3 regions of the Kitasatospora sp. NPDC098663 genome follow, and region 1 is predicted to be linked to each of the others. Evidence: riboswitches for the same ligand, from Rfam matches in the RefSeq annotation. Region 1 holds a riboswitch; each other region holds the start of a gene.
What was found. A riboswitch is a leader RNA that binds a small molecule or an ion and turns the genes downstream of it on or off. The one in region 1 is predicted to bind cobalamin.
Positions count from the first base shown of each region.

Region 2: linked by a shared signal. The riboswitch ahead of ACIQVZ_RS07580 (CoA-acylating methylmalonate-semialdehyde dehydrogenase) and the one ahead of ACIQVZ_RS17105 (FecCD family ABC transporter permease) in region 1 are both predicted to bind cobalamin.
Region 3: linked by a shared signal. The riboswitch ahead of ACIQVZ_RS24175 (ribonucleoside-diphosphate reductase subunit alpha) and the one ahead of ACIQVZ_RS17105 (FecCD family ABC transporter permease) in region 1 are both predicted to bind cobalamin.

Region 1 is NZ_JBIWAP010000013.1:195,176-199,104, forward strand. Features, by position in the region: gene ACIQVZ_RS17085 (amino acid ABC transporter ATP-binding protein) at 1-11, shown strand, start outside; gene ACIQVZ_RS17090 (CGNR zinc finger domain-containing protein) at 125-715, shown strand; gene sodX (nickel-type superoxide dismutase maturation protease) at 764-1,126, opposite strand; gene sodN (superoxide dismutase, Ni) at 1,428-1,823, shown strand; cobalamin riboswitch at 1,912-2,051, shown strand; gene ACIQVZ_RS17105 (FecCD family ABC transporter permease) at 2,141-3,223, shown strand; gene ACIQVZ_RS17110 (ABC transporter ATP-binding protein) at 3,223-3,929, shown strand, end outside.
Region 2 is NZ_JBIWAP010000005.1:193,147-197,075, forward strand. Features, by position in the region: gene ACIQVZ_RS07575 (acyl-CoA dehydrogenase family protein) at 1-540, opposite strand, end outside; gene ACIQVZ_RS07580 (CoA-acylating methylmalonate-semialdehyde dehydrogenase) at 548-2,047, opposite strand; cobalamin riboswitch at 2,264-2,455, opposite strand; gene ACIQVZ_RS07585 (BlaI/MecI/CopY family transcriptional regulator) at 2,706-3,188, shown strand; gene ACIQVZ_RS07590 (M48 family metalloprotease) at 3,179-3,929, shown strand, end outside.
Region 3 is NZ_JBIWAP010000023.1:15,339-19,267, reverse strand. Features, by position in the region: gene ACIQVZ_RS24175 (ribonucleoside-diphosphate reductase subunit alpha) at 1-2,073, opposite strand, end outside; cobalamin riboswitch at 2,265-2,407, opposite strand; gene ACIQVZ_RS24170 (hypothetical protein) at 2,829-3,836, shown strand.

The DNA of each region.
Region 1 (3,929 bases):
AGGTGCTGTAGAACCGTACCGACCGGCGCCCGGCAGGATGCTCCTGTCGGGCGCCGACGCTTTCCCCACCCAGGTAATAGGCTGGACGCAATCAGCCCGTTACCGACCTTCTGGAAGGACCTCCGTGGAGCTCGCCTCGTACGCCGATCTCGCCGTTCGGCTGGTGAACACCGAGGAGCCCGAGCGCGGCACCGACACGCTGACGTCCGTGGACGCGGTGCGCGGCCTGTTCTCCGACTCCTCACGGGCCGCCACCCAGGCCGACGAGTCCGACCTGCCCCGGCTGCGGGCGGTCCGGACCAGGCTGCGCGGGGTCTTCGAGGCCGCCGCCGAGGGCGACGAGATCCGGGGCGTCGACCTGCTGAACAGCCTGCTGATGGAGTACCCGGTCAGCCCGCTGGTCTCCGGGCACGACTACCTCGACGACGCCGGCCGGCCGCGCTGGCACCTGCACCTGGCCGACAACTCGCCGACCGCCACCGCGCACTTCAGCGCGGTCGCCTGCATGGGCCTGGCCGTCCACCTGACCGAGCTGGGCGCCGACCGGCTCGGCATCTGCCAGGCCGCACCCTGCCGCAACGCCTACCTGGACACCTCGACCAACCGCTCCCGCCGCTACTGCTCGGACCGCTGCGCGACCCGCGCCAACGTCGCCGCGTACCGGGCCCGCAAGCGCCAGGAGGCCGAGGCCGCGGCACTCGGCGCCGCCGGCTAGGCCCAATGCCAGTGACTTTGGGCCTAGGTCCGGGCCGGGCTCAGGGGATCAGAGCTGCTCCGCCCAGACGCCCAGGCGGCGGGCCAGGCCCGGCACCCGGGCCAGCCGGGTGCTCAGCAGCAGCCGCTCCAGCCGCCGCCCCGGCGCCAGCCAGGCCGGGCGCGGGCGCAGCCGCAGCAGCACCCGGCCGAGCACCAGCTCGTCCGGGACCGGGCCGTAGCTGCGGCTGTCGCTGTCCACCGGGCGGTTGTCGGACAGCAGCCACCAGCCCCTCGGACGCCGCTCGGCGGCCCGCTTCACCACCAGCAGGTCCTGCTGGAAGGGGTGCCGGAAGAGCACCACCGCGCCGGGCCGGATCGGCGCGCCGTAGCGCACCAGCAGTTGGTCGCCCTCGCGCAGGGTCGGGACCATCGACGGGCCCGCCACGTCGACCAGCCCGAACGGCACCGCGCCGCCGCCCCGGCCCCGCCCCCGGGGTTCCGTGCCCGCCGGTTCCGTGCCCGCCGGTTCCGTGCTCCGCGCCACGACTCCTCCTCCCGGACCGCCCGGTCCCAGTCTGCCGTACGGACCGTCACCCCGTTCGATCCGTTCGGTGTCCGGATTACCCCGGTTCCGGGTCCGCCTTTTGCCCTAGGCCCACCGCCCGATCGCGAAACCCCGGGTGCGGAAGGGTAATCTCGGGCGCGGGAAGACGATCTAAGGAAGGACTCCCATGTTCTCTCGTCTGTTTGCACCGCGCGCCACCGCCCACGCCCACTGTGACCTGCCCTGCGGCGTGTACGACCCGGCGCAGGCCCGGATCGAGGCCGAGTCGGTCAAGGGCACCCAGGAGAAGTACCAGGCCAACGAGGACCCGGCTTTCCGCACCCGCGCCCTGATCATCAAGGAGCAGCGTGCCGAGGCCGTCAAGCACCACATCTCGGTGCTGTGGAGCGACTACTTCAAGGCCCCGCACTTCGAGAAGTACCCGCAGCTGCACCAGCTGATCAACGACACCCTGAAGGCCGCCTCGGCCGCCAAGGCGTCCACCGACCCCGCCACCGGCCAGGCCCTGCTGGACCTGATCGCCGAGGTCGACAAGATCTTCTGGGAGACCAAGCAGGCCTGAGCCTGACGCGTCGCCACCCGACCGCCCCCGTCCGCAAGCCCGGACGGGGGCGGTCGTGCGTCCACGCCCCACCCGGGCCCGGTAAGGGTTGCCTAGCCTGAGTGGCTGTTATGCTGCCAGGGCGTCCGAGGGGGAAGTCCGGTGTGAATCCGGCGCTGACCCGCAACGGTGAGCACGGCCCCTGGGGCCGTGCCAGCCCGATCGCCCCCGGCCGCTGAACTCCCGACAACTCGCCGTGGACTGCGAGGGGATGGCGCCCGGGCCCGCACCCGACCGGTGCCGCCCCCGCGCACCCGCGGCCCGAGGCAAGGCGCACCGTGAGCAGCACCGCAGCCGCGGGCAGTGGCGCAACGAGCCCGCCCGCCCGCCGAATACCCGCCCTCCCGCTCGCCGTCGGCCTGGCCGCCGCCCTGCTGCTCTCGCTGCTCTGCGGCGTGGCGCTGGGCGCCTCCGGGATCGGCCTGCCCCGCGCCCTGCGGCTGCTGGCCGCCGGGCTGACGGGCGGACGGCTGGAGGCGGACGAGGCCGCCGCCTACGCGATCGTCTGGGAGATCCGGCTGCCGCGCACCGTACTGGCCGCCGTGGTCGGCGCCGGGCTGGCCGCCACCGGCGTCGCCGTCCAGGCCCTGGTGCGCAACGCGCTGGCCGACCCGTTCGTGCTCGGCATCTCCTCCGGCGCGGCCGTCGGCGCCAACGCCGTGCTGCTGCTCGGCGCCTTCGCCTCGCTCGGGGTGTGGGCGATCTCGGCCTCCGCGTTCGGCTCGGCGCTGGTCGCCATGGTGCTGGTCTACCTCGCGGCGCGGACGGCCTACGGGCTCACCCCGCTGCGGCTGGTGCTCACCGGCACCGCGCTCTCCTACGGCTTCTCCGCCGTCACCGCGCTGATGGTCTTCGCGGCCGCCCGCGGCGAGGCCGCCCGGGACGCCATGATGTGGCTGCTCGGCAGCCTCGGCGGCGCCACCTGGGGCTCGGTGCCGATCGCCGCCGCCACCGTGCTGGCCGGCGTGGCGTATCTGGCCTGCTCCGCCGGCCGGCTGGACGCGCTCGCCATGGGCGACGAGACGGCCGCCTCGCTGGGCGTGGACCCGGACCGGCTGCGCCGCGAGCTGTTCGTGGTGACCGCCGCCGTCACCGGCACGGTGGTGGCCGTCAGCGGGGCGATCGGCTTCGTCGGGCTGATGGTGCCGCACCTGGCCCGGATGCTGGTCGGCGCCGGGCACCGCCGGGTGCTGCTGGTCGCGCCGCTCGCCGGGGCGCTGCTGCTGGTCTGGGTGGACATCGTCTCGCGCACCCTGCTGGCGCCCGCCGAACTGCCGGTCGGGGTGGTCACCGCAGTGCTCGGGGTGCCCTGTTTCCTGCTGCTGATGCGCCGTCGCGGCTATTCCTTCGGAGGCCGCTGATGGATCTCGCCCTGGACTCCGTCTCGGTCGAGCTGGCCGGCGCCCGGCTGGTCCACGACGTCGCCCTGGACGCCGCCGCCGGGCAGGTGGTCGGGCTGGTCGGGCCCAACGGCAGCGGCAAGTCGACGCTGCTGCGCTGCGTCTACCGGGCGCTGCGGCCGGCCGCCGGGGCCGTCCGGCTGGACGGCGCGGACCTGCACGCGCTGACCGCGCGCGAGGCCGCCAGGCGGGTGGCCGCACTCCCCCAGGAGCACTCCGCCGAGTTCGACTTCACGGTGGCCGAGGTGGTCGCCATGGGCCGGCTGCCGCACCGGCGCGGCCTGGGCGGCCCGGGCGCGGACGACCACGCGCGCTGCACCGAGGCGCTGCGCAAGGTCGGCGCCGAGCAGTTGGCCGGGCGGGGCTTCCTGAGCCTGTCCGGCGGCGAGAAGCAGCGGGTGCTGATCGCCCGCGCGCTGGTCCAGGAGCCCCGGCTGCTGGTGCTGGACGAGCCCACCAACCACCTGGACATCGGCCACCAGCTGGACGTGCTGGCGCTGGTCCGGGAGGCCGGCCCGACGGTGCTCACCGCGCTGCACGACCTCAACCTGGCGGCCGGCCACTGCGACCTGCTGTACGTGCTGCGGGCCGGCCGGATCGTCGCCTCGGGGCCGCCCGCCGAGGTGCTCCGACCCGCCCTGCTGGCCGAGGTGTTCGGCGTCCGGGC
Region 2 (3,929 bases), on a different contig from region 1:
CGCGGACACCCCGCCGGCCCCCGGCCCGCCGGTGCGGGCCATCACCAGGTAGATCCGGGAGACGCCGGCACCCGAGATGAACTGCTTGACGCCGTCGAGGACCCAGTGGTCCCCGTCCCGGCGGGCCCGGGTGGTCAGTGCCGCCGCGTCCGAGCCCGCGCCGGGCTCGGTGAGGCAGTAGCTGGCGGGGGTCGCCATGGCGCTGAGACCCGGCAGCCACCGGGCGCGCTGGGCGTCGTCGCCGTAGCGGTCGATCATCCAGGCGACCATGTTGTGGATGGACAGGTAGGCGGCGATGGACGGGCAGCCGGTGGCCAGCGCCTCGAACACGAGCACGCCGTCGGCGCGGGTGAGTCCGGAGCCGCCGGACTCCTCGCGGACGTAGACGCCGGCCAGGCCGACGTCCGCCGCCTTGCGCAGCACGTCCACCGGGAAGTGCTTGGCCTGGTCCCACGCGACCGCGTTCGGCGCCAGGTGTTCGCGGGCGAAGGCCCGGGTGGTCGCCGCGATGGCGAGCTGGTCCTCTGTGAGGTCGTGCACGACGCCCTCAGCCCATCGTCGGGATGGTGAAGCTCGCGCCCTCCTTGACCCCGGAGGGCCAGCGCGAGGTGACGGTGCGGGTGCGGGTGTAGAAGCGGATCGAGTCCGGCCCGTGCTGGTTGAGGTCGCCGAACCCGGAGCGCTTCCAGCCGCCGAAGGTGTGGTACGCGACCGGCACGGGGATCGGCACGTTGACGCCGACCATGCCGGTGTTCACCCGGCGGGCGAAGTCCCGTGCCGTGTCGCCGTCCCGGGTGTAGATGGCCACGCCGTTGCCGAACTCGTGCTCGCTGGGCAGGCGCAGCGCCTCCTCGTAGTCGGCGGCGCGGAGCACGGTCAGGACGGGGCCGAAGATCTCCTCCCGGTAGATCCGCATGTCGGGAGTCACCCGGTCGAACAGCGAGGCGCCGAGGAAGTAGCCGCCCTCGTGCCCCTCCAGCCGGAAGTCGCGCCCGTCGACCACGAGTTCGGCGCCCTCCTCGACCCCGAGGTCGAGGTAGCCGCGGACTCGCTCCAGCGCGTCGGCGCCGACCAGCGGGCCGAAGTCCGCCGCCGGGTCGTCCGAGCGCCCGACCTTCAGCGCGGCGATCCGCTCGACCAGTTTGGCCACCAGGGCGTCGGCGGTCTCCTCCCCCACCGGGACGGCCACCGAGATCGCCATGCAGCGCTCGCCGGCCGAGCCGTAGCCGGCGCCGATCAGGGCGTCCGCGGCCTGGTCGAGGTCGGCGTCCGGCATCACGATCAGGTGGTTCTTGGCGCCGCCGAAGCACTGCGCCCGCTTCCCGTGCGCGGCGGCGGTGGCGTAGACGTACTGGGCGATCGGCGTGGAGCCGACGAACCCGACCGCCTGCACCCGCGGGTCCTCCAGCAGGGTGTCCACGGCCTCCTTGCCGCCGTTGACCACGTTCAGCACGCCCGGCGGCAGCCCGGCCTCCAGGAACAGCTCGGCCAGGCGCAGCGGCACCGAGGGGTCGCGCTCCGAGGGCTTGAGGACGAAGGCGTTGCCGCAGGCGAGGGCGGGTGCGGCCTTCCAGAGCGGGATCATCGCCGGGAAGTTGAACGGCGTGATGCCCGCGACCACGCCGAGCGGCTGGCGCATCGAGTACACGTCGATGCCGGTGCCCGCGTTGTCGCTGAACTCGCCCTTCAGCAGGTGCGGGATGCCGGCGGCGAACTCGACGACCTCCAGGCCGCGCTGGATGTCCCCGTGGGCGTCGGCCACGGTCTTGCCGTGCTCGGCGGACAGCAGCCGGGCCAGTTCCTCCTTCTCCTGCTCGACGAGCTGGAGGAAGCGCAGCAGGACGCGGGCCCGCCGCTGCGGGTTCCAGGCCGCCCACGCGGGCTGGGCCTGCGCGGCGTCGGCGATCACCGCCTCGACCTCGGCCCGGCTCGCCAGCGGCACCCGGGCCTGCACCCGGCCGGTGTTGGGGTCGTACACGTCGCCGAAGCGACCGGAGGTGCCGGCGGTGGGCTTGCCGGCGACGAAGTGGGTCAGTTCTCGGACCATCGGGTTCCTTCTCTCGACAGGGGTGGGGAGAGGAGGAGGATCGGAGGCCGCCGCGGGTCGGCGGGCACACGGTGGTGCGCCCCGCGGCACGGGCGTGCGGCGGCGGAACGGAACGTCAGGGCGTGGACGCCCCGGCGGCCGTGGGCACGGGACAACCAGGAGCGGCAGTGGAGCGGGAGCAGCCCGGGGTCATGCGTGTCGTCTCCATCCTCGTGGAAAACACGGAACACCCGCGGCCGGTATCCTGACTCCCGGATCACCGCACGCCCCCAGGCCTTCCCGGCTGGCTGCCAGTGGCCTTCGTCTGCGAGGACGAACTCCCCGGTCACAGTGGCGGGACCGTGCCGGACTCACACCGGCTTCCCTGACACCGCGGACCTGCCATCGACCATATAGTTGGACGTCCTAGTAAGTCCAGAGGCCCGCACGCGCGTTGCGCCACCGGCTTTCCACCGCGCCGAGCGACACGCGACCGGACGGGGTCCGCGATCAGGCGCCCGGCAGCGCGGGGCCACGAGCCCGTAAAGTTAGCTGAGGCACACCTAAGCAACACAGGCCGAGCCCATCCTCGCCATACCGGCGCGGGTGGGCCTCGACTGCCGACCGCTGTCGGCGCCGGGGGTGTGTCTGCCGGGAGTGTCGGGACAGGGAGAACGATGTGAGGGACGGTCGGGACGCCAGGCGTCCGCACGGGGAGCTGGTCGCGGACGTGCTGGCGGTGTTGTGGGCGGCCGGCGAGCCGCTGACCGCCCAGCAGGTCAAGGCGGCGCTGGACCACGGGCTGGCCCGCACCACCGTGGCGACGATCCTCACCCGCCTGCACGAGAAGGGGACCCTGGTCCGCAGCCGCCCCGCGCGGTCCTTCGCCTACGCCCCGGTGGAGGACGCCGCCGGGCTGGCGGCCGGGCGCATGCGCCGGGAGTTGGAGAAGGAACCCCAGCGGGACCTCGTGCTGAAGCGGTTCGTCTCCTCCCTGTCCGAGGACGACGAGGACGTCCTGCGCCGTCTGCTCCTCGATGCCGAGACCGAGGCCGAGGCCCAGACCGATGCCGCTGCCGAGGCCGCGACCGCGACCGCGACCGCGACCGCGACCGCGACGGACTCCGGCAGGCCCGAGCCCGAGGACGACGCATGGGCCTGATCCTGGTGGTCGTCGCCCTGGCCCTGCTGCTCCCCTGGGCCGCGGCGCCCGCCGCCCGCCGCCTGGCTCCGCTGCTCCCCCCGCGCGAGGCCTCGCTCGCACTCACGGGCGCGGCCGCCCTGCTGGCGGGCGGCACCGTCGCGGCACTCGTCGGGCTGTTCCACGTCCCGTTCCTGGCAGGACTGGAGCACCTGCCGCTGTCCGACGTCGTCACCCGGTGGCCCGCCGTGGTACCGGTGTCCTGCGCCGCCGGGGCCGCGCTGGCCGTCCAGGCGGTACGGCTGACGCTGCGGTGGCGCGGGCACCGCGTGCTCCTCGCCCGCGCCTGGGGCCTGACCGCCGATGCCACGAGCGACGGCGACCTGCTCGTGGTCGCGGGCAAGGAGCCCGAGGCCTTCGCCCTGCCCGGCCACCGGGGGCGCCCCGGCCGCGTCGTCGTCTCGACCGGCATGCTGAGCGCGCTGGGCCCGGCGGAGCGCGCGGTGCTCCTCGCCCACGAGCGCGCCCACCTGCGCGGGCGCCACCACCTGCTGTCCGTCGCCGCCGACCTCGCCGCCGCCGTACACCCGGCGCTGGCCCGGCTGCGGGCCGACCTCGACTACCACCTGGAGCGCTGGGCCGACGAGCGGGCCGCCGCCGCGGTCGCCGACCGGCGCACCGCCGCGACCGCCATCGCCCGGGCGGCCCTGGCCGGATCGCCGGCCGCCCACCGGGGCGCCGGGCCCCTGCTGTCCGTGAACA
Region 3 (3,929 bases), on a different contig from region 1:
GAGCGAGCGGACCTCGGCGGGCAGCCAGCCCAGCTCCTGGACGGAGCCGTTGGCCTCGCGCAGGGCGTCGCGGGTCTGCTGGTCCCAGACGCCGAGCTCCTTGAGCTCGCGCACCAGGTACGGGTTGACCTGGAGGAACTCGCCGGACAGCGTCTCGCGCTTGAACAGGTTGGAGACCTGCGGCTCGATGCACTCGTAGACGCCGGCGATGGACGCGATGGTCGCGGTCGGCGCGATGGCCAGCAGCAGCGAGTTGCGCAGGCCGGTCTCGGCGATGCGGGCGCGCAGCGCGGTCCAGCGGTCGGCCCACTGCGGGGCGGCCGTCGGGAAGTGGTCGATGTGCAGCTCGCCGCGGGCGGCGCGGGTCTCGCCGTAGGCCTCGTGGCGGCCCAGCTGCTCGGCCAGGTCGGCGGAGCGCTCGTACGCGGTGAGCATGATGCGCTCGGCGATGAGGGTGGACAGCCGCGCGGCCTCGGCGGAGTCGAAGTCGATCCGCAGCTTGAAGAAGACGTCCTGGAGGCCCATCACGCCGAGGCCGACCGGGCGCCAGCGGGAGTTGGAGGTGCCGGCCTCGGTGGTCGGGTAGAAGTTGATGTCCACCACGCGGTCGAGGAACGTCACGGCGGTGCGGACGGTGGCGTCGAGGCGCTCCCAGTCCATGGCGCCGAGCAGGTCGTCGACGGAGGCCCCGGGGGCGACGTGGGCGCCGAGGTTGACCGAGCCGAGGTTGCAGACGGCGGTCTCGGAGTCGTCCGTGACCTCCAGGATCTCGGTGCACAGGTTCGAGGAGTGCACCGTGCGGCCGGGCAGCGCGGTCTGGTTGGCGGCGCGGTTGGAGGCGTCCTTGAAGGTCATCCAGCCGTTGCCGGTCTGCGCGAGGGTGCGCATCATCCGGGCGTACAGGGTCTGCGCGGGGATGGTGCGCACGGCCTTGCCGGCCAGCTCGGCCTTGCGGTAGGCCTCGTCGAAGTCGGAGCCCCACAGGTCGACGAGCTCGGGAACGTCGGCGGGGGAGAACAGCGACCAGTCCTCGTTGGCGTTGACCCGGCGCATGAACTCGTCCGGGATCCAGTGCGCCAGGTTGAGGTTGTGGGTGCGCCGCGCCTCTTCGCCGGTGTTGTCGCGGAGCTCCAGGAACTCCTCGATGTCGGCGTGCCAGGTCTCCAGGTAGACGCAGGCCGCGCCCTTGCGGCGGCCGCCCTGGTTGACGGCGGCGACCGAGGAGTCGAGGGTGCGCAGGAACGGGACGATGCCGTTGGACTTGCCGTTGGTGCCGCGGATCAGGCTGCCGCGCGAGCGGATGCGCGAGTAGGACAGGCCGATGCCGCCGGCGTGCTTGGACAGCCGGGCGATCTGCGCGTAGCGGTTGTAGATCGAGTCCAGGTTGTCCAGCGGGGAGTCGAGCAGGTAGCAGCTCGACATCTGCGGGTGCCGGGTGCCGGAGTTGAACAGGGTCGGCGAGGAGGTCAGGTACTCCAGCCGGCTCATCAGGCCGTACAGCTCGGCGACCTCGCGCACGGACTGCTCGCTGTCGCCGACCGCCAGGCCGCAGGCGACGCGGAGCAGGAAGTGCTGCGGGGTCTCGATGACCTTGCGGGTGATCGGGTGGCGCAGCAGGTAGCGGGACTGCACGGTGCGCAGGCCGAAGTACTCGAAGCGGTCGTCGCCGTGCGCGTCGATCAGCGCGTCCAGGGCGGCGGCGTGCTTGGCGACGAAGGCGGCGGTGGTGTCGCCGATCAGACCCTCGTCGTGGCCGACGGCGATCGAGGCGGCGAAGGAGCGCGAGCCCTGGCTGTTCGCCTCGTCGACGATCTCCAGGGCGAGCAGCCGGGCGGCCAGCTTCGAGTACTGGGGGTCCTCGGCGATCATCGACGCGGCGGCGTCCACGGCCAGCCCGCGCAGCTCGGCGAAGTCCGAGCCGGCGTGGCGGCCGCGCAGCGCGGCGGCGGCGACATGGCCGGGGTCCACCTGGGGGAGATCGACGCTGCGGTCGGTGAGCAGCCGAAGGAGCGCGCCACCGGGGTCGGAGACCGTCGGGTCGGTGGGGGCGGGGCCGGTGCCCTGGGCGGGCAGGGTGGCTGAGGCAGCGGTGGTCAAGGCGCTCTCTCCTGGCGGCGATCGGCGGTGGTGCTCGGGGGGTACCGGGCCGTTCGGGGCAGGGGAGCACGGCACGTACGCAGGAAGCGTCGCGCGACAGTGGCGTCCCCGGCCCGCCCGCGAGGCCCGGAAGGTGGTTCTCGTGCTGGCGCGGCCTCTGCGGGAGGGCCGGTGCGCACACCGTCGGCAGGTACTCGGACTCGCGGGGCGGCTGCTGGAGCCGCCCGCTCACCGCTGCGGGGCAGTCCCGGATTCGCACCGGGTTCCCCTGCATCGACAGCAGGATTGAGCATACATCTAGTGGTGTCTCTCTGATGCGACCCCACATGTAGTACGGCGCGGTGTGTCGGAGCGATAACCGGGGGTGCCGGGAGGGGGCGGCTCGTGGCCTTGGGGCGCCTCGGATCCGGGCTTCCGGGGCCCTGATTCCGGGCCCCGGCGCCCTGGTTTCGATACGGAACGGTCACCGGGCGGCCCGGTTGCCGGGGGCATGCCCTACGATCTGGGCGCATGAGCGAGCGAAGCGCCGAGGGGCGCGTTTCGCGAAGCGATCATCGAGCGAAGCGAGGGGGCGCGTGAGCGACGGAACAGGCGCACCCGGGCAGGGTCCGCAGGGAACGCCTCCCACCGGGCCGGGGGGCGTGCACGGTCAGCAGCCGCCGGTGGTGCCCGGTCCGGTGTTGCCGCCGAGCGGGGGCTTCGGGCCGCCGCCGGCCTCGTACGGGCCCCCGGTGTCGCCCGCGCAGCCGGTGGCCCAGCCGGTGGCGCAGCCGGGACCGCCGGGGCAGCAGGTGCCGCCGCAGTGGCAGCCGAACCCCCAGCCGTATCCCCAGGCACATCCCCAGCCGCACCCCCAGACCCAGCCGTACCCCCAGACGCAGCCGTACCCGCAGCCCCAGGCGCCGCAGCGCGCCGAGCCGAACTGGGAGGCGCTGGCGGACCGCAACGCGGCGGACGGCAAGCGCCGCCGCCGGCTGCGGGCCCTCGGCGTGGCGGTCGGGGTCGTCCTGGTCGGCGGCCTGATCGCGGGCGGGGCGGTGCTGCTGACGAAAAGCGGCGACGACAAGCCGGTCGCCGGGCCGGTCGCCTCGGCCTCCGACCGGCCGTCCTCCGCCGCATCGGGTGCCGCGCCGAGTGCCGCCGCAACCCCGGGCGGGAACCCGTCCGGCACCCCGGGCGGTGCGCCGGACGACCCGTCGAAGCCGATCTGGGAGGCCGCCACCGACCCGGCGCCGCAGGACGCGGGGGCACTGTTCTCCGCGCTCCAGGTGACGGTCAACGGCGCCACCTGGAACCGGACCTTCGTCTCGCTGGACTCGCCCTGCTGGGACGGGAACTCGACGACCGGCGGGCTCGGCAAGGTCCTCGGTGACCAGGGCTGCCAGAAGGTGCTCCGGGCGACCTACGTCTCCGGCGACAGCGCGGTGACCGTCGGCGTCGCGGTCTTCGACCACAAGATCCAGGCCGAGACCTCGATGAAGAGCTACACCGGCCACCTCAAGGGCGCCGTCGCGCCGGGCACGCCGGCCTTCTGCGCCACTCCGGGCTGCACCAACACGCACAACACCCTGGGCCGGTACGCCTACTTCACGGTCGAGGGATCGGCGAAGGGCGGCGACACCGCCGACGCCACCGCCACCGCGGCGGCCGCCGGCTTCGGCGAGCACGTGAAGGGCCAGCTGCTCCAGCGCGCCAAGGCCGCGTCCGCGGCCGCGCCGGGGGCCGCCGCGGCCAGCTGATCCGCCGTGAGACCCCGGCCCCGGCGGGTTCGCTCGCCGGGGCCGGGGGAGTGTGGCAGGCTCTCGGGGCAGTCATTCGCACGAGTGTTCCGG